2 regions of the Lysinibacillus sp. FSL W8-0992 genome follow, and region 1 is predicted to be linked to the other one. Evidence: riboswitches for the same ligand, from Rfam matches in the RefSeq annotation. Region 1 holds a riboswitch; the other holds the start of a gene.
What was found. Region 1 has a riboswitch for cyclic di-AMP ahead of NSQ74_RS19590 (MFS transporter). Riboswitches for the same ligand answer to the same signal wherever they lie in the genome.

Region 1 (11,607 bases):
TTGGAATGAACCGATTGCAGTACGCACGGCACTAACAATCACTACCTCGTTTGTCATAATCATTCTCCCCTTTTCCCCGTTCAAAAATCAACACTGCATGCATATGCTACTAGCAGATAACTATATTTTAACAAATATTTTGACGATTTTCGATAACGGAAATAATCGCAGTATTTCAAAGGTTGTTGTAAAATGTTGTCGTGTTTTAAACAAATATAGTTGGGAACATTACAATTAAGAAACATGCATTTACCTTATGATAACTTAGGGACGAATGCCTAGACATACAAAGAAACAAGTCGTGGAGGTATTGAAGATGAAAAAGAAAATGCTTTTATTTTCAGGTATTACAACGACGCTCGCCGCTGCTGCAACGGGGCTGTTCGGCTTTGCGCTTTCTAATAAATTAATGTACATTCAGCAAAAAGACCCCGATTTTATTCGTGAACGCGAAACAACTGCCAAACGTTTTGACGAAGCTTGGTACAATAAAAATTTTAAATGTGAATTAAATATTGACTCTCCTAATGGCTACTCCATTCGCGGCATTATGTTCCAACCACTACAAACAAATAATACGATGATTATTTGCCATGGGGTTACAGAAAATAAAATCAACTCGGTCAAATATGCACGTCTTTTCGAACGACTAGGGTACAATGCCGTTATTTTTGACCATCGAAGACATGGGGAGTCAGGCGGCAAAACAACAAGCTATGGTTATTATGAAAAAAATGACTTAGATGCTGTTGTAAAAACCGTGAAAGCGATGATTGGTGACAATGCCATCCTCGGTATTCATGGAGAATCAATGGGTGCAGCTACAATGCTGTTGTATGCGGGAACGGTTGAAGATGGTGCTGATTTTTATATTGCTGATTGTGCCTTTTCAGATTTTTCAATGCTGCTTAAACAAATTGCAAAGACTGAATTTAAATATGGTTCTATCATTCCGATCCGTTTCGCTGATTTCTTTATACGACTACGTGATGGTTATTCATTTAAAAGTGTAACGCCCTCTGAAGCTGTCACACACATTGAAAAGCCAGTTATCTTTATCCATAGTATTCCCGATACATTTATTCCAGCTTCCATGTCACTCGATTTATATAATAAAAAGACTGGACCGAAAAAGTTAAAGCTTTTTGATAAAGGTGCGCACGCTCAGTCCTTTAATGAAAATATGGCTGAATATGAAGATCTGATACATGACTTTTTAGAAAGTTTTATTTATCAAAAAATAAATCACGATTCTTCCTCATCCAATGTCATTCCTTTTCATCGTTAAATGAAAAACCTTGCAAGCAAAATGTCCATCTGACTTAAAGGACATTTTACAATTGCAAGGTTTTTTATTATTCTGCAAAAACGATATGCCATTCATCACGTTTTGCTAAAAATTCTTTTGCAAGTGCCTGTGCACCTTCAAGACTATGACTTGCTGCCCAGCCACATTGCACTTCATTACATGCTGGTACTGCTGTTGCATTCGTGACATCTGTAAATGTTTTTTCTAAAATCGTTAGCAATTCATCATAATCATTATGATTAATCAACGATACATAAAAGCCTGTTTGACAACCCATTGGACTGAAATCGACAATATGGTCGGAATAATTGCGAATAATATCAGCCGATAAATGCTCTAAAGAATGGAGTGCTGGCATTTCCATATGCTCCTTATTAGGCTGTTTTAAGCGAATATCGTATTTATAGACTTCATCGCCACTTTTTCCTACTTTTACACCTGCTAAACGAACATAAGGTGCTTTAACTTTCGTATGGTCTAAATCAAAACTTTCCACATTTGTTTTTTCACGTTCCATTGCTAACAGCTCCTTTTCTTACAATACTAACTATTATAACCGGTTTTCTATGAAATGTGTAAATTTTTAAAATAGAATGATAATTTAGCTGTATCCTACACAAATTTTCAAAATAATAACAGTCTAAATCTTTCCCCTTTTGAAAAAATATTTTCGCACTTTTTATTACTGTTATTCTGATACCCTAATTAATAAAGGTTTTATCAAGTAAAAAATTTTTTCTTCTCATTTGTCAAAAAAATTTTCTGTATTTACTAACTTTTCTTGAAATAGTAGTATCATAGCAGTTTCAACTTTCTAGATCGCTGAAACCAATGGATGCGGGGGAACCAAATTTTTTGGATGAACATTCAATCCAAGGGGTGAATCCTTGTTAAGGTAGGGCTACTCAAAGGCCCGAATCCGTCAGCTAACCTCGTAAGCGTTAAATGAGAAGGAAGATGGAGCTTGTACTATTTGAAAATGATGTATCTACAAGTCTTAGGGCTTTAAACATACTTATGATCAATACAACCTCCAAAACTCCCCATCATTACTTTTTATTGAATTAGAAAGCGTGATGAAACGATCGTGGGTAACACCATTTATTATGTTAGAGATATTTGAAAACGGATTCAACACCACTTATCTCCATCGTATTGCCCTGATTATTAAGTGAAAACGGAGGAAACCAATATGACTACTCAACAAGGAAAAAAAGGCATCTTTTATGGATGGTGGATTGTAGTGGCATGCGTCATGATTATGACATTTTTGTATGCACCAATTATTAATTTAGTGTCACTTTATACTGTCCCTGTAACAGAAGATTTGGGAATTGGAAGAACTGAATTTATGACGTATTATACGATTATGGCTTTAGTATCAATGATCTTCTGTCCAATTGCAGGAAAAGTGATGAGGAATATGGACATTCGTCTTTACTTGACGATATTTACAACACTAGGCACCATTTCATATGTAGGATTTTCATTTGCAACGACTGCGATGCACTTTTATTTATTCGCAGTGCTAATGGGGGCTTCATTAGCAGGAGCTGCTCTTATTCCTGCACCAGTATTAATAACAAATTGGTTTAACGAAAAGCGTGGATTATGTTTAGGGATTGCACTAGCAGGTAGTGGTCTTGGCGGTGTCATCCTTAGCCCTGTCCTAAACTGGCTTATTACAGATTATGGTTGGAGAAGTGCTTACCTCATTACGGGCATTTCAATGTTTGTGTTAATCGTACCTATGGCATTATTTGTTATTCGACTTAAACCTGCAGATAAAGGTCTTGTTCCGCTAGGTGAAATAAAAAATATAACGACTTCTTCACAAACAGTAGAAGGGCTTTCACAAAGGGAGGCATTTAGATCCGTATCATTTTGGGCACTTTGTGCGGCAATTGTTGTCGGTGGTATTGTCGTGAATGGTATGATCATTAACCTCGCACCTTATTTAAAGGATATTGGTGGCACACCTCAACACGCTGCAATATTGCTTTCTTTAGGTTCAGCAATGGTCATCGTCGGAAAATTATTAGTCGGTCGCTTATACGATAAATTAGGTACCATCACAACATTACTTATTATTTGTGGCTCTGGTTTAGTAAGCTTTTTATTTTTGATGAGAGGCGACCTATTAATACCTGGTATCCTGTATACGATATTTACTGGATTTGGTGCGACGGCCGTTACAGTTACACCTGCTTACTTAACTTCATCACTATTTGGGGAAAAAGAATATAGCGCGAAATTCGGGATTGTCTCATTATTTTCATCACTAGGCGCTGCACTAACACCAATTGTTTCTGGCGCAATTTATAATATAAATCATTCCTATGGATTACTGTTAAATGTCTTAATTGTACTTTCAATCGTGTTATTTGGATTGTTTGTCATTGCCATTAAAACAAAACCTAAATTTAATACAACTTCAGATATGGAATATTCATTAGACTAGAGAGGTGTATTCATATGACTAAACATGAAACATTAATATTGGCGGAAAATTTTCAAGAAGAATTCATTCATCATCGCAGACATTTACACCAACATCCTGAAATTGGATTTGAACTACCGAATACAGTCGCATACGTTGAAAAAACATTACTTTCCATGGGCCTAACACCTCAAAAAGTAGGACAAGCAGGGCTAGTTGTAACGATTGGTAATGGCAACGGGAAAACAATTTTACTAAGGGGCGATATGGACGCATTACCGATGGAAGAAAACACGGATTTACCGTTTAAATCAACAAATGGATTTGCACATACTTGCGGTCATGACATCCATACGACGTTCATGCTCGGCGCAGCAAAGCTTTTAAAAGAGAAAGAAAAAGAGATTCATGGTACTGTCAAAATTATGTTCCAGCCCGCCGAGGAAATTGGTCTTGGCGCAAAGGATATGATAGAAAATGGCTTACTCGAAAATCCAAAAGTTGATGCTGCCCTTGCCCTCCATGTCACTCCAGATTTAGAAGTAGGGAAATTTGGTTACAAACCTGGCATCGCCGCTTCATCATTAGATGGCTTCTTCCTAAAAGTGCAAGGCAAAGGCGGGCACAGTTCTGAGCCTCAAAATGCCATTGATCCTTTAATGATTGTCAATGCGATATACAATCAAATGAATACATTAGTCAGCAAAGAAATTGATCCTAAAGAAAGAGCCGTTCTCGTTATTGGTAAAATGGGTGGCGGCACAGTAGCAAATATAATTCCAGATACAGCACATTTAGAGGCTACACTACGCTCTTTCAAACCAGAAGTTAGGGATCATCTATTTAATAGAGTTCAAGAAATTATAGATGCGACAGTGAAAATGATGCGTGGAACATATGAATTAAAGACTATCTCTACCCCATCACTTTATAATAATGAAACACTGTGCAAACAAGTCGTACCTTTTGTGAAAGAAATTTTAGGGGAAGACAATTTACAAATTGACGCTGAACCATTAGCAGGCACCGAAGATTTCTCTTACATTAGCCAACAAGTGCCAACAATGTTTATGTGGGCTGGCTCCAACGGATTAGGTGACAACAACTACCCACTACACAACCCAAATATTATGTTAGACGAAGGTGTTATTCCATTAGGGGTAGCGGTCGTTGTGCATAGTGCTATTAGTTGGTTAAATCAGGCTTAGCCTTTTCTAAAGTCCAGAAGGTAGAAGAACTCTAAAATTTGAGTTCTTCTACCTTCTTTTTTCTTGTTCCTATTAAAGCTTATATCATCTACTGACATTTAGCCTCTACAACAAATTTACCGGTATCAATATCCTCTTAAGTAAATGACATAGCAAAGCATGCGCTCTATTGTTTCATCTTTCATTATAACGAACGCCACCTTTTCTTCAGCTCTATACAGGAATTTTCCAATCTCGGTTCACAGAAGTTCCTAAATATTCATCTGAGTAATTTGAAACTACTTCTTTTTGCGGGAATTTATTCAAATACCATCGTTTCATTAGTATATAGTAAATGAAAACAGATATAGGGAAACCTACGAAATACATGTAATCTATGAACACTATAGCGAGTACACTACTAATGAGCCACGCTAGCATACCTGCCAAGTTTACCCCACGATTGTATGTAAATTGCCCCTCCTGCCTATATAAATCTGTCACATGTAAACGACGCTTACGAATTATGTAGTAATCACAAATGATTACACCCGCTAATGCTGACATTGTTGCACCATAATATCCTAAGAAAACAAATAATTTATCTAAAACTAACCATGGTTGAAAAACTGTACCAATAATTCCTGCCAAAATAATGCCCCATGCATAAGATAAATTAAATTTAGCTCCTGCATTTACAAATGTTAAAGATGCGGGTATTAGATTTGCGGCAGAATTGGTTGACCATTGTGCTAAGACAACTAGTAATAAAATGATTACCATAATCCAACCAGTTGCAAGCTGTTGCACTACTTCAATAGGATTCCAGTTGCCAGTAGCTAAAAAACTTACTGCTCCAATTATACCGATAAATGTTTGGACAGTTGGCAAGGCTAACAAATGAGGGATGTAACTATTTGTATTTCTCCGGAACCAATTGCGCTCATTTCTTGGTGCTTTCACATAACGCGTTAGATTTGGTATATCCACTGCAAGTAAAGACCAGAAGCCCATATTAGCAGCCATAATAAGCAACCATGTTGTTTCAGCTGAACTGCCCTCATACGTAAAAATATTTATCCCTTCTACTGTAGCTATACTTGAAATCTTCACAAAAATCCAAATTGAAATCAAAATAATGGAAGGTGCTGCAATAACGGCAAATCGATCGATTGCCTTAATACCAAAGGCGGTATTCGCTATTTGAACACCCGCAAACACAACATACCATACAAACCAAAAATCAAATCCCGTTAAATTTGCCACAATATAGTTAATGGCCGTTGCGCCAAGATATGTTTGAATACCGAACCAAATACAAGCGACTATACCTCTTATTAACGATGGAATATGCACACCTACAGTGCCAAAAGGTGCTCTTAAATAAGCTGCAAACGATAAACCATGCTCAATACCAATATCTCCGGTTAAACTCGCGACAATCGCTATTAGTACATTGGCAACAAAAATTGCGCCCGCTAATTGCCAAAGCGTCATCGATTCAATACCATTTGCTCCAATTTGGAATGTTGCAATAATGACCGCCATTCCGACCCAAATATTAAAAAAACCTAGACCTGTAATAATGCGATGCCTTCTTAAAGTGGGCACGATATCCTTGGTAATTAATGTGTTGCGTTTCATAATTCTCCCCCCTGATTAAAACTTTATTCGCTTGGATGAAAAACGGCTTTATTTAAATCTCTTAAATAAGGTACTTCTCTTCGTTGTTGAATGACTCGTTGTAAATTGATTGTTGCTACAATGCATTCATCCTCCTGTACAGCTTCGGCTAGGACATTGCCTTGTGGATCAATAATTCTACTTTTCCCACCAAAATGTGTTGTCTGTTTTTCACTTCCTGAACGATTGGCCGCAATAACAAAACAACCATTTTCGATAGCCCTTGCTCTACTCGCTATGTCCCACACGTAGTAACGCTTTTCGCCAAATGCTGAAGGGTATACGAGAATATTAGCTCCTTGTAATGTTAAAATTCTGGCTCCCTCTGGAAATCCAATTTCATAGCAAATTTGTAAACCTATTTTCAAATCATCTTTATGGATAACTGACAGTGCATCTCCTCTATTAAATCTAAGATTTTCTTGATCCCAAAGATGTGTTTTTCGATATTTGCCCAATATGCCATTTTTCGCTATGACGAAAGCGGTATCAAAAATTGTACCTTCGATTTCCCCTCGTTCTAAAATACAGCCGATCATTGTAACATCGTGTTGAGTCGCAATACGCTGTAAATAGTCGGTCGTTTCCCCTGGAATCGTCTCAGCATATTGCCAATCTTGTTCTTCAACCCGATAACCCGTATTAAATAATTCAGGTAATACAATGAGTGTTGCCTGTTGTTCAAGCGCTTGTTCAATTAACATTTGCGCCTTTTGTAAATTGCCAGCTTTATTGCATAATTCACAATTCATTTGTACAGCTGCTACTACATGTTTCAAAGTCATCACTCCCCATGCTTTAGTAAATTAATGACGGCCTATATCAACTACATACAATAGTCCTCCTTTCCTTTACAATTTTTCTTAGCAAAAATCGTGCCAACTTTTCAAGGTTTAAAATAATGTTAGAAACCCACTTATATTGCCAATTTTTTAAAGGGAAAAATGAAAACTTTGTAGCAAAGTTATGCGTTTCGGCATAGTAGCAATGCAATTTAGTGTTTATACTAGTAGAATTTCTTGAATCGCCGGTAAAACTCGTGTTTTCGCCGATAGAACCATATAAATAGCCGGTAAAACTCGTGTTTTCGCCGGTAGAATCATATAAATAGCTGGTAAAACTCGTGTTTTCGCCGGTAAAATCATATAAATAGCCGGTAAAACTCGTGTTTTCGCCGATAGAATCATATAAATAGCTGGTAAAACTCGTGTTTTCGCCGGTAGAATAACGTGTATCCTGCACTGTGCGGAAAGTGACTGACATAAGAGAGACCATCAGAACAACAAAAAAGTGTTAGATTGATTGCAGTCAATCTAACACTTTTCCCCTAACTATAAAATTCATTCTATAAATTTCAAAAATCTGTTACTCCATATATTTTCATAAAAATCAATTGTCTCTTGTGCTGACATAAATGGGTTATGGATGGTAGAAGTCGCTTTACGTACCATAAAGTTTTCATATCCCAAGCCATGGGCGAATTTAATCGTTGCATCCATACAGTATTCTGTTTGAGCGCCGCAAAATTCAATTCGCTGCACAGCTAATTCGTCTAAAATTGTTTTTAAGCTTGTTTCGTAAAAAGAATTTGCATGTTCTTTTCTAACCAAGTAATCTTGCTTTTGCACATCTAGATCGACATGAATCGCCCAAAGTTCCTCTTCTGGTACGAGTTCTTCATCACAATGTTGAACAAAAATAATTGGTTTTTGGTGTTCTCGATATAAAGCGATTCGATTATTTACTTTTGTGAGTAAATTTTGTAAATCAAATAAATGCTCGTTACTGAAACACACGCCATTTTGTAAATCGATAACGATTAAAACATCTGCACTAGTCTTCATTATCTTGCCTCCTCTATTTATACAAAAATTCTATCATTTGAAAACGGTATAAAGATATAGCATGACATTCAATTAGTTATGCTACATTATAATATACATCAGTTAATTTTAATCAGAGGAGGAATTTACTTGAAATTCATTAAAATTAGCCTTACATGTCTTATCGTTTACATATTTGTGCATAGCCTCATTAAAAATGATTTTTTATATAGTCCAATATCCTCGCTATTACTCGGCTGCTTATTAGCAATTGTAGGATTAGAACAATTTAAAAAAAGACGCAATTGGGGTTATTTATTTTCAGCAGTATCTTTGCTAGTAATCGTAGTAAGTATTTACTCATTTTAACCCCAAATACTAGTCATTTATTATTTCATAAAAAAAGAGAAAATACCTTGCTCGACGTAACACAAGAGGTATTTTCTCTATATTTTTTACTCGAAGCTTTGCATCTGCATATTAGGACAGCGTTTACTTAATTCTGCAATGAACTCCGTTTTATTGTCTGGTGAAATCTTTATACTACTAAAGCTTGTAGATTCCACACATAATTCGAGTCCTTGATCTGTTGGTGAAATTTTATAACCAGTGAATTCATCTGTTGTCGGAGAAACCTTTGTTATATTTTGATAAGGGATTCGACGTTTGAATGGTCCACCTTTAATACATAAATACTCTTTATAGAAAACATATTGTATCGAAGTGCCATACCACCAAACAAAACCTCCAGCAACAAGAAAGAGAACAGCAATCAGCAGTAAAATTGCAAACGGTAATTGTTTATACAAAGGAAGCAATGGGATTGAACCCATAATGACAACGACTAAAAATATACCGGTTAACAAAAACATGTTTACCTTCGTGCGAAAAACCATTCGTCCATCACCCTTTCTTATATACTTACATTATAAGCAACAATCCATAAAATTGTAATTATTTTCAAAGATGCACTTTGTAATCGAGTCTGAATTACGCTTTTTTATCGAATATTATATTTAGCAATTTTTCTACTAATTGTTGATTGATTCACTTCTAATAATTTTGCCATTTCCACAGTTGTTTTACATGTTTCAAATGCCATCTGCAATAATTCTTTTTCAGCAAATTCTACACACTCTTTTAAGGGCATAATTTCTTTTACGAGTACAGACTTGCTCTTCTTAGTTTCATTCAGTGCAATTGCGAGTATTTCGCTTGTCAAATCATCTGAGTCGCTCATAACATAACTTCGTTCAACTACATTTTGTAATTCTCTAATATTACCAGGCCACTCATACTCGGTTAACTTTTCGGTAAAGGTTGAATTGAATGTTTTGGATGTATGGTATTTGTTATTTAATGTAGTTAAAAAATGCGTCGCTAAAGAAAGTATATCTTCCTTGCGTTCACGTAACGGGGGTAAATGAATTGGAATAACATTTAAACGGTAATATAAATCTTGTCTAAACTTTCCTATATCAACCTCTTCAGCAAGATCTCGATGTGTTGCTGCTATAAACCGCACATTGATATGGATTGCTTTAGTACTACCAATACGTTGTAGCGTTCTTTCTTGTATTACTCTAAGTAATTTTATTTGAAGTGAAAGAGGCATATCCCCAATTTCATCTAATAACAAAGTGCCGTGATTAGCAAGCTCTAGTAACCCTTTTTTCCCCTCTCTATTTGCTCCAGTAAATGCACCTTTTTCATAGCCAAATAACTCAGATTCTAATAAGTTTTCGGGTATAGCACTACAATTGATTTTAATAAAAGGCTTATTTTTCCGATAGCTCATTTCATGAATAAAATTGGCAAAAACCTCTTTGCCAACACCGGTTTCTCCTAAAATTAAGACGGTCGAATCTACTGCTGCTACACGTTTTGCAAGTTTAACTGCTGCCTCTAGTTTTTTACTTTTATAAACGAGCGAACTCGAAGGTGCCTTCCTATCGTTTTGTAATTTTGACAATTCACGTTGATATTCATTTATTAAACATTTCAACTGTTGTATTTCTTGTTGTAGGTTACTAATATCTGTAATATCCCTCGAAGCATTTACAACCCTTATTATTTCTCCCTGCTTATTTTTTATAGGGGTTCCTACTACTAATAACCTTTTGTTGTTTTTAGTTGATTGGACCGTTGATATTTTCTTTTTATTTTCTAAAACTAGTCTTGTTATTGAAGGTTGGTATACCCCTTCCTTTTCCAAATCTAAAACATTTTTCCCAACAAGCTGTTCTTCACTTACACCCCATATATGCTTGCATGCTGCACTAACTCTTAATGTATTTCCTTTGTGATCGGATACATACAGAACGTCGTAAATAGATTCAAATATCGCTTTTAAATCTTCACTTTCTTCCTTATACCGTTCATAATCTTGTTGCAATGGCCATGACGAATTAATAGAAACTAATATGTAGTTTTTGTCTTTCTCACTTATTCTAGAGAAGAAAAATTGATATGCTTTGTCACCGCAACAAAAACTTTTCATTAATGGAATGTCAGTGGCAAAAGCTTTTTTCAATAGCGGTGCTAATTTTCGATGATTAATAATTTCACGGTTAAGTTGAATGGCTTTTTGTGCTTTGGTATTTAGCATTTTAATAGAAAAATTTTCATTGTAAATAATTGATGCTAATGGTAGCTTTTCGATTGTTTCAGAAGAAATTTTAGTATTTCCAAGCATAGTACCTCTCCATTCTTTAATTTTTTCAGCATTATAACATAAGCTTTATGCAATTGTGCATATTTTCTAAATTATTTAAAAAATTTATTACAAGAATCATTTTTTTCGCTAGACTAATGATAAAAAATCATTAAAGGGATGGATGATAGATGCAACGAGAGATTTTAGTAGCATATGGTATTGACGTTGATGCAGTAGCAGGTTGGCTTGGGTCTTACGGAGGCGAAGATTCACCTGATGATATTTCACGTGGTTTATTTGCAGGTGAAGTTGGAACTCCTAGACTTTTAGATTTATTCGACAAACATAATATTAAAACAACTTGGTTTATTCCTGGTCATTCGATTGAAACGTTCCCAATTGAAATGAAAGATGTTTTTAAACGAGGTCATGAAATTGGCGCACACGGATATTCTCATGAAAATCCTATTGCGATGACACCGAAACAAGAAGAACAGGTTTTGCTCAAA
Region 2 (11,607 bases), 3.4 Mb from region 1:
TGGAATTTTCAGCGCGTGTGAAAGCTGCAATACGAAGGGCTACACAATATTCAAGCTCGATGGAGGAAACGAAGGTGACATTGACTATCGGTAACTTGGTGATTGATATCGTTAATTTCTCAGTTGAAAAAGACCAACAACAGGTGAAACTAACTTCAAAGGAATTTGCGATTTTAAAGCTATTTATCACAAATCGTAATCGCGTATTTACTAAACAGCAAATCTATCAACTCATATGGAATGATGAATATTATGGTGATGAAAATATTATTAATGTGCATATAAGAAGATTGCGAGAAAAAATTGAAGATGACCCTTCCAACCCAAAGTATATTAAAACACTTTGGGGAATTGGCTATAAATTAGAGGGCTAGGCGTATGATACTATTTTTATCTACCATTATTCTTTTTCTCTTAACAATCATTCTTTTGCAGCTGAAAAGAAAACGTGAGCAAAACGTTACGCTCAAATATATGCACACCAAACTAAAAGCTATTATAAACGAACAATCAAACGAGAAAATTTTAGTTGCTACATCGAATCAAGAACTACAGCAACTGCTTACTACTATAAATGCATTACTGAATGATACGCACAAAATATTAGCCAAACATCGAAAAACGGAAAGTTCAATGAAAAAGATGCTTGCCAATATTTCGCATGATTTAAAAACGCCGTTAACAGTTGTGCTAGGCTATACAGAAATGTTGCAGCTACAACATTCGCTAAAAGATGCAGAACAAAATCGCTTACTTTCAGGAATCCATTTAAAAACGGAGGAAGTATTGAAGCTTATTCATACATTTTTTGATTTGGCAAAAATTGAAGCGGGCGATACAGAATACCCAATAACAAAAGTAAACGTAAGTGAAATATGCCGCAAAAATATTTTGTCATTTTACGATATGGTGATGTCGGTAGGCCTTCATATAGACATTAACATACCTGAAACACCGATTTATGCTCTAGGCAACGAGGATGCGTTAGAAAGAGTGTTAAACAATTTAATCGCCAATGCGATTGCTTACGGGGCTGAAGGTCGTGTAATTGGGCTAACAGTAAGAAATGACGCTACCGATGTTTATATTGATGTCTGGGATTGTGGGAAAGGTATTGATGAATATCATATAGACAGCGTATTTGAAAGGATGTATACGCTTGAAGACTCAAGAAATAAATCATTTCAAGGTAGTGGGCTAGGTCTAACGATAACAAAGCGACTTGTAGAAATAATGAATGGTACAATCCAACTGAAAAGCATCCCTTATGAAAAGACGGTTTTTACGATTTCATTAAAAAGAATGATGTACTAATCTAGCCCTGCCTGTAGAGCTAAAAATGCTCTAGAGGCTTTTCTTCTTCTCTTAAGGAATTTGTAAGAATCAAGTAATAAAATAGAGAGTTTTACTTCTTATAATAAAGAAAGCCACAAATGAGGGAGAGGTTTAAATGGCGTATATTGTAAAAACAAATCAGCTTACAAAAGTTTATGATGGAAACGAAGTGGTTTCTACAGTCGATATGCATGTTAAGAGAGGAGAGATATATGGTTTTTTGGGTCCAAATGGAGCGGGGAAAACAACGATTATGAAAATGTTAACTAATCTGGCCAAACCGACAAGTGGGGAAATTGAAATCTTCGGTGAAAAATTAACGGAACGGTCGTACGAAGTGCTAAAAAGAATGGGCACAATCATTGAATATCCCATTTTCTATGAAAAGTTAACAGCACAAGAAAACCTTGAATTACATTGCGAATATATGGGTTATTACGATAAAAATGAAATCGGCCATGTTCTCGATTTAGTAAAGCTAACGAATGTGGATGGCAAAAGAGTAAGGGATTTTTCGTTAGGAATGAAACAACGTTTAGGTATTGCACGTGCAATAATGACTAAACCAGAGTTGCTAATTTTAGATGAACCTATTAATGGTCTTGATCCAGTTGGTATAAGAGAGCTAAGAGAATTATTCAAGATGTTAAGTAAAGAATATGGCATTACGATTATTGTTTCCAGTCATATTTTAGCTGAAATTGAGCAAATGGCTGATACAATTGGGGTCATTAATAATGGCAGGTTAATTGCTGAAGTTTCGATGGAGCATGTAAGGCATAGCCAAACAGATTTTATTGAACTAATTGTCAGTGAGGGAAAAAAGGCTGCCTTTATTTTAGATAGTCAATTACGCATCACCAATTTTAAATGCATTGATGAGCGCTGTATTCGAATATACGATATGTCCGTTTCACAAAAAATACTATCCAAAACGTTAATAGAACATGATATTGAAATTGAAGAGATTAGTAGGAAAACAAGTTCTTTAGAGGATTATTTCTTGAAGTTAATCAATGGAGGTGGTATCCATGCTTAATTTAATGCGTTTAGAAATGAAAAAAAACCATTTAGGCTCGTATGTGACAGCTGCTATTATTGCCAATGTCGCTATATTAGGTTTTATGTTTATGATTTTAGTTATTTCAAAAATAGAAGGTGACGCTGGTTTAGAAAACTATCCTATCGCTTTAACAGTCATTGATTCTTTTGTAAGATGTGTATTTATTATTTTTGCGGCTACATTAATTGCGAAACTTATTATTGGCGAATATAAAAATAAAACAATAATAACTGCATTTATGTATCCTATAAATAGAAAAAAACTAATCGCAGCAAAGCTTGCCATTGTTATATTATTTACATTTAGCGCTATTATCCTTTCAAATATATTTATTACAGTGATTTTTCTTATGATTAGCGAGAACTTTCAATTAATCCCAGATACATTGACAAATGCAATGATTATACAGCGCATTCCTTCAGTAGTAATGAATGCTGTAGCGGCATCCAGTATGGCCCTTATTCCATTGTATTTTGGTATGAAAAAATACTCCGTGCCAACAACAATACTGTCATCTCTTTTAATCGTGATGGTTGTTTCTTCAAATACGGGCACTTTTTCATTGAATGATATTATCGTAATCCCAATAACATTAGCGATTATAGGTATAGTTATTGCCTATTTAGCAATTCGCAATATCGAAAAGGTAGATGTTTAATAACATAAGTAAAGCCCCTGTATGAAAATACCATACAGGGGCTTTAAAAAGGCCTGGGGAAGCCTGACGAACCTTATTTATTAATTATTCTCAGGTACATTAGACGTTGCATAGACGTCTACAGAAAGCTTGGCAGGTGCCGTTAATTTAGCAAAGCTAATATACAATAGGAATGAAACCGCACCACCAACAATCCATGCAATATCTAATCCATCTAGCATTTTTGCAATAGGTCCCACATATAACTCCGTATTAATAAATGGAATTTGAATAAAGATGGTTAACAAGTAAATAATCATTGTTGGTATATTAATTTTCCCGAAAATGCCATCCTTTTTGTTGAACTCATCTGGAGGATAATGGACTCTCTTTAACATATAAAAATCAGTTAATGTAATCATACTCCACGGAATGATAAAGAATAATATAAATCCTAAGTATAATTGGAAATTAGCCATAAAATTGCTAGAGCTCCAAGTGGCAATAAGGGCAATAATGACACCAATTGCAATGGAAGTAATTGTGCGCAGTCTAGCAGATGTTTTAAACGTTAAAAAGTTACTCGCAATCGATAAAATAATAATACCTGCTCCATAAATATTTAAGGAGTTAATAACAAGGACACCAAGAGATAACAGTAATGCAATGATGAAACCTAATGAGCCCATATCTTTAATTTGTGCCATAACATTACCATTCACAACCATAGTGGCAATAGCAGCACCTAAAACCATCAACCAAACTGAACTTGCAAAGCTTCCAAGATAACTATAAGTAAATACCTTTTTAGATTGTGATGGATGGATAAATCTCGAATGGTCAGACACATACGGACCATACGTAATTTGCCATGTTACACAAATGGAAGTCATTAATAAAAACTGGCTGAAAGAAAAATTACCTGCATTTAAAAGATCCATTGAAACATTCGCTAAAATCATAATAGATAAAATAATAAATACCACTGTAAAGCCAATTGTATAGATTTTCATCGACTTTTGAAGTAAGCCTTGTCCAAAAATCGCTAGAAGCACCATTGGAATAAGACTTACGATAACCGTTACATTCATATTAAGGCCGAGTGTTTCCTGCATGCCTTGTCCGACTAACACGGTATTGGTTGCGCCGTAGCCTAAATACATGATCAGAATGATTAGCATAGGCAAGATAGCCCCGAAGTAGCCGAATTGTGCTCTACTTTGTACTACTTGTGGTAAACCTGCTTTAGGGCCAGTAGCAGAATGGAGTGCCATAATTGCAGCTCCAATGGCGTGTCCTAATAGGATAGCAACGAGTGACCACCAAAAATTTAACCCTAATACGATAGCTAGAGATCCTGTTACAAGTGTTGTAGAAACTGTACTTGCGGCAAACCATGTGAAAAATAGCTCTTTGGCAGTGCCATTACGCTGTTCTAAAGGAATATGTTCATAACTAATTTCCTCGATAGAATTGCTCATAGATACCCTCCCTCTTATTAATTATTTTCAATATAATAATAGTGTTTTAAATTTAAACAGTTACTTTTAAAGATGGCCAGTAAGCCGATTGAATTGAAATGACTTCATTAATTGCTTTCTTTTCTACTTCGTTTACAAAGTCAGGATACCCTTGGGAATCTTGGAATGGATCTTCTACATCGCTTTTCACACCACATAATTCTTCAATAATGCGCAATGTACAAAATGGAACATAAGCGTTACTGTAACCACCTTCATGACAAAAGACGATTTTTCCATCTGTATGCTTGTTTGCTAAGTTCATCATGATTTTCGTTAAATCTGCAAAGCCTTCAGCAGTCATGTTCATACGTCCAAGTGGATCGAACATACCTGGATCTTGTCCAGCAGAAATAATGATTAGCTCTGGTTTATAATCGTTCACGATTGGCTCCACAATAGACTTAAATGCTTCAATATAGCCTGCATTTCCTGTACCTGGAGGAAGCGGAATGTTCACGTTAAATCCTTTTCCGTCAGCCTCACCTACGTTCTCTGCATAACCTGTATTATTAGGGAAACTTAAATGCTGATGAACTGAGAAGAATAAAACACCATCAGTGTCATAGAATGCACTTTCTGTTCCATTACCATGGTGAACGTCCCAATCTAACACCATAACTCTTTCTAAATTGTATTTTTGCTTTGCGTATTTAGCAGCAATGGCAACGTTATTGAAAATACAGAAGCCGATGCCTTTTGCAGCTTCTGCATGATGGCCAGGTGGGCGAGTTAATGCATAAACATTATCGACTTCACCGTTCATCACAACATCCACAGCTTTTAAAGCGCCACCAGTTGAAAGTAAAGCAATTTCATATGATCCTATACCAACAATGGCATGATCTCCAGCGTCTCCACCAGTTGTATCGCTTAAATGCTTAACTTTATCTACATATTCCTTTGTATGGAACATTTCAATTTCCTCACGCGTTGCAGAACGTGGCTCAATTTGTTCTAATTTTTTCATTAGGCCACAACGATTAAGTAAATTATTAATTCGTCTCTTTGTTGAAGGATGTTCGACAAACACATCTGTTTCTAAGTAACCACCCGAAGGTAAATATAATGTTCCGCTTCCGTTGTCGTGCCAGAAATAACTTTCGTCAAAAATATAACCTGTTTTCATCATCAATTCCGCCCCTTTGATTAAAAAATAATACCGATTTGCACCTTGTAACACCCCTTATCAAGGTGGAAAATGGTACTTACAGTTATGAAAATACTAGTTGAGGGAGATTTTTTCTTAAAATGAATTTCAGTCATCTTCCTTGGGATAAAATTTAAATGAATCTCGTTCATTTGTCAAACTAATTTTTAAAAATTATCAAAATTAAATAAATTTTTCTGTTCCATTATAGGAAATAATAATTTTTGGATAAAAGAAAGAGGTTGAAATCTATTTTTGTTTGGATTACAATTTTTAAAAATTCATGATTTTTTAGGGGGCGCATAATGGATAAGGAAAAACGTATCGTAACCTCTGCTATTCAATTGTTTAAAGAACAAGGTATCGACAAAATAAAAATAGCTGATATTGTAAAAAGGGCTGGTATTGCACAAGGAACTTTTTATTTGTACTTCCCTTCAAAAATGTCACTTATGCCCGCTATTGCAAAAGTAATGGTCGACAATATGTTTGAAGCAATACAAAAAAATGTGGATGATCAAGCGCCACTAATTGAAAAATTTAATCAATTAGTAGATACAATATTTATGATGACGAGAGAGCATAAGGAACTTGTAGCAATTATTTATGCTGGATTGTCGGCCTCTGATTATTTGAAAGACTGGGTAAATGCGTATACACCTTACTATAATTGGCTAAGAAATGAGCTGGACAGCGCAAAGTCAAAGGGTGAAATTTTAATAGCAGTTGATTCTTACGCAACGTCAAAGATGGTGTTTGGATTAATCGAGTCTGCTGCTGAACGTGCATACTTATTTGATTCCAAAGATGAAGAGCTTATCAATGAGGATAAAAAAGATTTATTAGAATTTATTTTTAATGCATTAGTCTTAAACAAGGCTGTTACAAAATAAGCGAACAGAGATAAAATATATTACAGTGAATTTTTGATATATAGGTGGAAATCCATAAACGGTCTTGTTTATAGTAATACGTTGCTATAAACAAGAAAAATATGTGTTCAAAATCCGAATTCAAAAGCGGATTTTTACTAAATTTTCTTGTAGGTTCTTTTATGCAGTAAAAATGAATGAAGTTCAGTCATTATTAACGGAGGGTTTTTTATGGGAAAAGCTTGGTTGTATGTTGGGTTAACTAGTTTTTTTGAATTAATATGGATTTATGGTTTCAATGTGGCTTCTCATTGGTGGGAATGGCTATTGATCGTTATATTTATAGGGCTTGATTTGCACTTTTTATCAAAGGCATGTGAGAAATTACCAACTGGAACAGTGTACGCAATATTTGCAGCAATTGGCACAATGGGGACGACCTTAATGGATATTTTAATTTTTAATCAAGTAGTCAGTATTGGTAAGCTTCTCTTTATTTTTATATTGATTGTAGGAGTTATTGGCTTAAAAGTTTCTGATACCGTTGAAGAGAATAAACGTACAAAAGAGGTGATATAGTATGGGATGGCTTTTTGTTTTTTTAGCTGCAGCGAGTGAACTTGTATCTGTCATTGGTCTGAAAAAATATAGCACGAAAAAGGGATTTATCAGCATGCTGCTCTATGTAGGGGGATTTGCTGCGTCACTTAGCTTTTTATATAAATCATTTGAATTTTTACAAACGAGTACGGCTTATGCAGTATGGATAGGTATTGGTACGGCAGGGGCAGTCTTAATCAATATGATGTTTTTTGGTGAGTCAAAAAGTAAAGGCCGCTTAGCAAGTGTATGCTGTATCATCATTGGAGTTGTAGGGTTAAAGGCACTTTCTTAAAATACAATAGGCATGGCGCCCCTCTCAACAGCAGTCCGCGCTGGAAATGCTTTTATGTGGCAATAGTGAAAATTTAGCAGAGAGCAACGGCATAAAAAAGTGTTAGATTGATCGCAATCAATCTAACACTTTTTCTCATTTATCCTAGTATCATTATTTAAGCAAATAGCGTTTCCCATAATAAGTAGATATTTAACGCAACTACTATTACAACGACAAGCCAACCAAGAATTGTTGTGATACGGTGATTGACCAGGCTACCCATTATGTCCTTTTTACTTGTAAACATCACAAGTGGGATAAGCGCAAATGCAATACCGAATGATAAGATTACTTGACTTAACACAAGTGCATAGGTTGCATTGACACCTGCTGCAATAATAACCAAAGGTGGAATCATTGTAATCGCTCTACGTAAATATAGAGGGATTTTTCGTTGGATGAAGCCTTGCATAACAACGTCGCCTGCTAATGTCCCAACAGAAGAGCTTGCAAGCCCTGCAATGAGTAATCCAAGTCCGAAAGACACAGCCGCCATTGGTCCAAGAGCTTCTCGTAAACCGTTATAGGCGATATCTAAATCTTCGACTACTAAGCCTTGCGTATGGAACACTGCTGCTGCAATGATTAGCATACTCATGTTAATCGCACCAGCAATAATCATTGCAATCACAATATCGATAAACTCAAATCGGAAAATACGTCGTTTTTCGTTGTCATTACGACCAACCACACGATTTTGTGTTAAGGAAGAATGTAAATAGATTGCGTGTGGCATCACAGTAGCTCCTAATATACCTGTTGCAAGTAAGAGTGAATCGACACCGTCAAATTGTGGTGTCAGCATTCCTAATGTCACTTCGCCCCAATCCGGTTGGGCTAAAAATGTTTGGAACGCAAATGCTAGCACAACAATTAGCACCATACCCGAAATGCCCGCTTCAAAAGCTCTAAAGCCTCTACGCTGTAGCTCTAAAATTGCAAAAGAACCAATTGCAGTAATAAGTGCGGCAGGTAGCATCGGAATATCAAATAATAAATATAGACCGAGGGCAGCACCGATAAATTCAGCGAGGTCGGTTGCAATGATTACAAGTTCAGCCTGTATCCATAAAAATATAGAAGTTTTTTTAGAAAAATTCTCCCTTGCTACTTCTGGCAAGTTTTTTCCGGTAGCAATACCGAGTTTTGCTGATAAAGATTGAATCAGTACAGCCATTAAATTTGAAAAGGCAATAACCCAAAGTAGTAAATAACCATACTGAGAGCCAGCGGTAATATTTGTAGCAAAGTTGCCGGGATCTATATAGGCAACAGCTGCAATAAATGCCGGACCTAGAAAGGGTAAAATTCGTCGCCAGCCTTTTATGTCTCCATCTAAAACAGCTTGGGCTGCCGGTTTTGTAATTTGTTTATAGGCCATCTTGTTCCCTCGTTTCAAAAAGTATCGTAAATGAAATAAAGTTTCCTGTGGGAAAATAATAATACTACTATTCTATAGCTAGAATTAAAAAATGTGAAGAAGTTTGCTCATAAATTTTTTATAAATTTTGAAAATCGCCGATAAAATGAGCCGAATCGCCCGTGAACCAGTGAAAATCGCCAGTAAAGCCAGCCGAATCGCCAGTAAACCGGTAAGAATCGTCGATAAACCACGCCGAATCGCCGATAAACAGCTGATAAAAGCTTGTCTCTGAGAATAAGAAAAAATTTACGAAAACCGGGCAATATCTTCTTTACTTTTTTAATTTACAGGCGTAATATGACATCATTATAAAAGTTTCAAATTTCTAAATCGCTGAAGCAATTAAACGCGGGGGACCCAATTTTAGTGGATTGTTTAAACAATTCTTGGGGTGAATCTCTTTTTAAAGAGTAGGGCTACTCAGGCCCGAATCCGACAGCTAACCTCGTAAGCGTTAAGAGCAGAAAAGTTGGAGCTTGTCAGACGTTAGAGCGTCTACAAGTCGTATTTAGTGATGACTTGTAGGCGTTTTTTTTGATGGCATTCTGTACGAAAAAGCCCCAGTAGATATAAAGAGACCGATTATGCGAAAGGTGTAATCGATTTAGAAATGCGAAACACACTCTATGAATCTAGAAGGTGTTAAGGATGAAATCCTCATTCAAACGTTATGTTATCGGTAAACCATTGAAATCCGATGCATTAGGGGAACAAAAGCTTAGTAAAACAAAGGCACTGGCCATATTATCTTCTGATGCATTGTCATCAGTTGCATACGGTCCAGAGCAAATTTTAATTGTGCTCATGACTGTCAGTACGGTTGCCTTTTGGTATTCGTTACCGATTGCGGCAGGGGTAGTAGTGCTACTTGTGGCACTCACTTTATCGTATCGACAAGTTATTTTCGCATATCCACATGGTGGTGGGGCATATGTCGTGTCCCGCGAAAATTTAGGTGTGAATGCAGGTCTAGTAGCGGGTGGGTCATTACTCGTTGATTATATTTTAACTGTCGCTGTAAGTGTATCAGCAGGGACAGATGCTATTACTTCAGCATTCCCAAGTTTGCATGCTTATAACGTTCCGATTGCTGTGTTTTTTGTTATTTGCTTAACGATTTTAAATTTACGTGGGGTTACGGAATCAGCGTCTATTTTAGCGTACCCTGTTTATTTATTCGTCGTTGTGATGATATTGCTCATTGGCATAGGAATCTATAATGTAGCAACAGGGCAAGTGCCAGCTGATTTACATCCTAAAATTGGAACGCCAGTTGCGGGCATTAGTTTGTTTTTATTATTAAAGGCATTTGCCTCAGGAAGCTCGGCATTAACTGGTGTAGAGGCAATATCTAATGCAATTCCGAATTTCAAAAGTCCTGCACCCGTTAATGCAGCAAAAACGCTATTAGCGATGGGTAGTATTTTAGCAGTATTATTTATTGGCATTGTAAGCTTAGCTTATTTCTACGGAGTCGCTCCAAATGCACAAGCAACGGTTGTTTCGCAAATTGCCGAAGCGAGTGTGGGACGCAATGTATTTTATTATATTGTGCAAGGAACAACAGCAATGATTTTAGTGCTTGCTGCGAATACTGGCTATTCAGCATTTCCTTTACTGGCAGTCAATTTATCGAAAGACGGCTTTATTCCAAGAATATTTCAAATCCGTGGCGATCGACTTGGCTATTCAAATGGGATCATGATGCTTGGGCTAGCAGCTATTGTGCTTATTATTTTGTTTGATGGCACAACAGAGCATTTAATTCCACTCTATGCAGTAGGTGTATTTATACCATTTACATTAGCGCAGTCTGGGATGATGCGTAAATGGTGGCGTGAAAAGCCTAATGGCTGGGTTATGAAATTTGTTATCAACACAATAGGGGCAGTCATTTCTTTTGTAGTGGCGATGATGTTTTTTGTCACAAAACTACCTCAAGTATGGCCGGTATTCATCTTTTTACCGCTTATTATTTGGATGTTTCATCGCATTAAGCATCACTACAATGCAGTCGGGGAACAACTACGACTAAATGGAGAAGCATTACTGAAAGTTGAGGGGAATGTCTTTGTCGTGCCGGTAGCGGGTATTACGAAAGTGGTGGAAAATTCACTGCACTATGCGCAATCTTTAAATGTTGATAAAATAATAGCCTTTTATGTAGCATTCGATCAAGCGGATGCAAAAGCCTTTGAAGAAAAGTGGAAAGCGTGGCAACCAGATGTGCGACTTGTCACTTATTATTCGCCATATCGTAGCATTACACAGCCTTTGAAAAAGTTTATCGATAAAGTGGAACACCAATATGCGAAATCGGACTACCAAGTAACAGTCGTTATTCCGCAGTTTTTACCGAAGAAAGGTTGGCAGCATATGCTACACAATCAATCTAGTCTATTAATTCGAACATCGCTGTTATTTCACAAAAATGTCGTCATTATGACTGTACCTTTCCATTTATCGAAATAATGACTAGCAAGGTCGAAAATAGTCTGATATAATCAGAGCATTGATTGAAAACACGAACGTTTACGCCAAAAAAATGCGTAAATACCATTAAATTCCGAAAATTTAAACTTTGTTCGGTTGTAGATATAAGCCTCTGCCGAATGAAGTAAAGTATCAGCTTATTATGCATATTCATATTGAAATTATAAAAATGGATAT

Region 2: another riboswitch for cyclic di-AMP. It lies ahead of NSQ74_RS02230 (APC family permease); the one in region 1 lies ahead of NSQ74_RS19590 (MFS transporter).

The regions. Positions count from the first base shown of each region.
Region 1 covers NZ_JBBOZQ010000001.1:3,897,575-3,909,181, forward strand. Annotated here, with positions in the region: gene NSQ74_RS19575 (acetyl-CoA C-acetyltransferase) at 1-57, opposite strand, end outside; gene NSQ74_RS19580 (alpha/beta hydrolase) at 317-1,288, shown strand; gene NSQ74_RS19585 (S-ribosylhomocysteine lyase) at 1,356-1,826, opposite strand; cyclic di-AMP (ydaO/yuaA leader) riboswitch at 2,120-2,266, shown strand; gene NSQ74_RS19590 (MFS transporter) at 2,502-3,770, shown strand; gene NSQ74_RS19595 (M20 metallopeptidase family protein) at 3,785-4,957, shown strand; gene NSQ74_RS19600 (NCS1 family transporter) at 5,171-6,580, opposite strand; gene NSQ74_RS19605 (carbon-nitrogen hydrolase family protein) at 6,604-7,404, opposite strand; gene NSQ74_RS19610 (hypothetical protein) at 7,442-7,882, opposite strand; gene NSQ74_RS19615 (cysteine hydrolase family protein) at 7,960-8,463, opposite strand; gene NSQ74_RS19620 (DUF3953 domain-containing protein) at 8,593-8,811, shown strand; gene NSQ74_RS19625 (PH domain-containing protein) at 8,898-9,338, opposite strand; gene NSQ74_RS19630 (sigma-54 interaction domain-containing protein) at 9,443-11,137, opposite strand; gene NSQ74_RS19635 (polysaccharide deacetylase family protein) at 11,287-11,607, shown strand, end outside.
Region 2 covers NZ_JBBOZQ010000001.1:481,606-493,212, reverse strand. Annotated here, with positions in the region: gene NSQ74_RS02280 (response regulator transcription factor) at 1-374, shown strand, start outside; gene NSQ74_RS02275 (sensor histidine kinase) at 379-1,314, shown strand; gene NSQ74_RS02270 (ABC transporter ATP-binding protein) at 1,451-2,374, shown strand; gene NSQ74_RS02265 (ABC transporter permease) at 2,367-3,056, shown strand; gene NSQ74_RS02260 (purine-cytosine permease family protein) at 3,137-4,516, opposite strand; gene NSQ74_RS02255 (class II histone deacetylase) at 4,569-5,687, opposite strand; gene NSQ74_RS02250 (TetR family transcriptional regulator) at 6,011-6,598, shown strand; gene NSQ74_RS02245 (DMT family transporter) at 6,809-7,156, shown strand; gene NSQ74_RS02240 (DMT family transporter) at 7,158-7,472, shown strand; gene NSQ74_RS02235 (Nramp family divalent metal transporter) at 7,630-8,895, opposite strand; cyclic di-AMP (ydaO/yuaA leader) riboswitch at 9,259-9,405, shown strand; gene NSQ74_RS02230 (APC family permease) at 9,586-11,409, shown strand.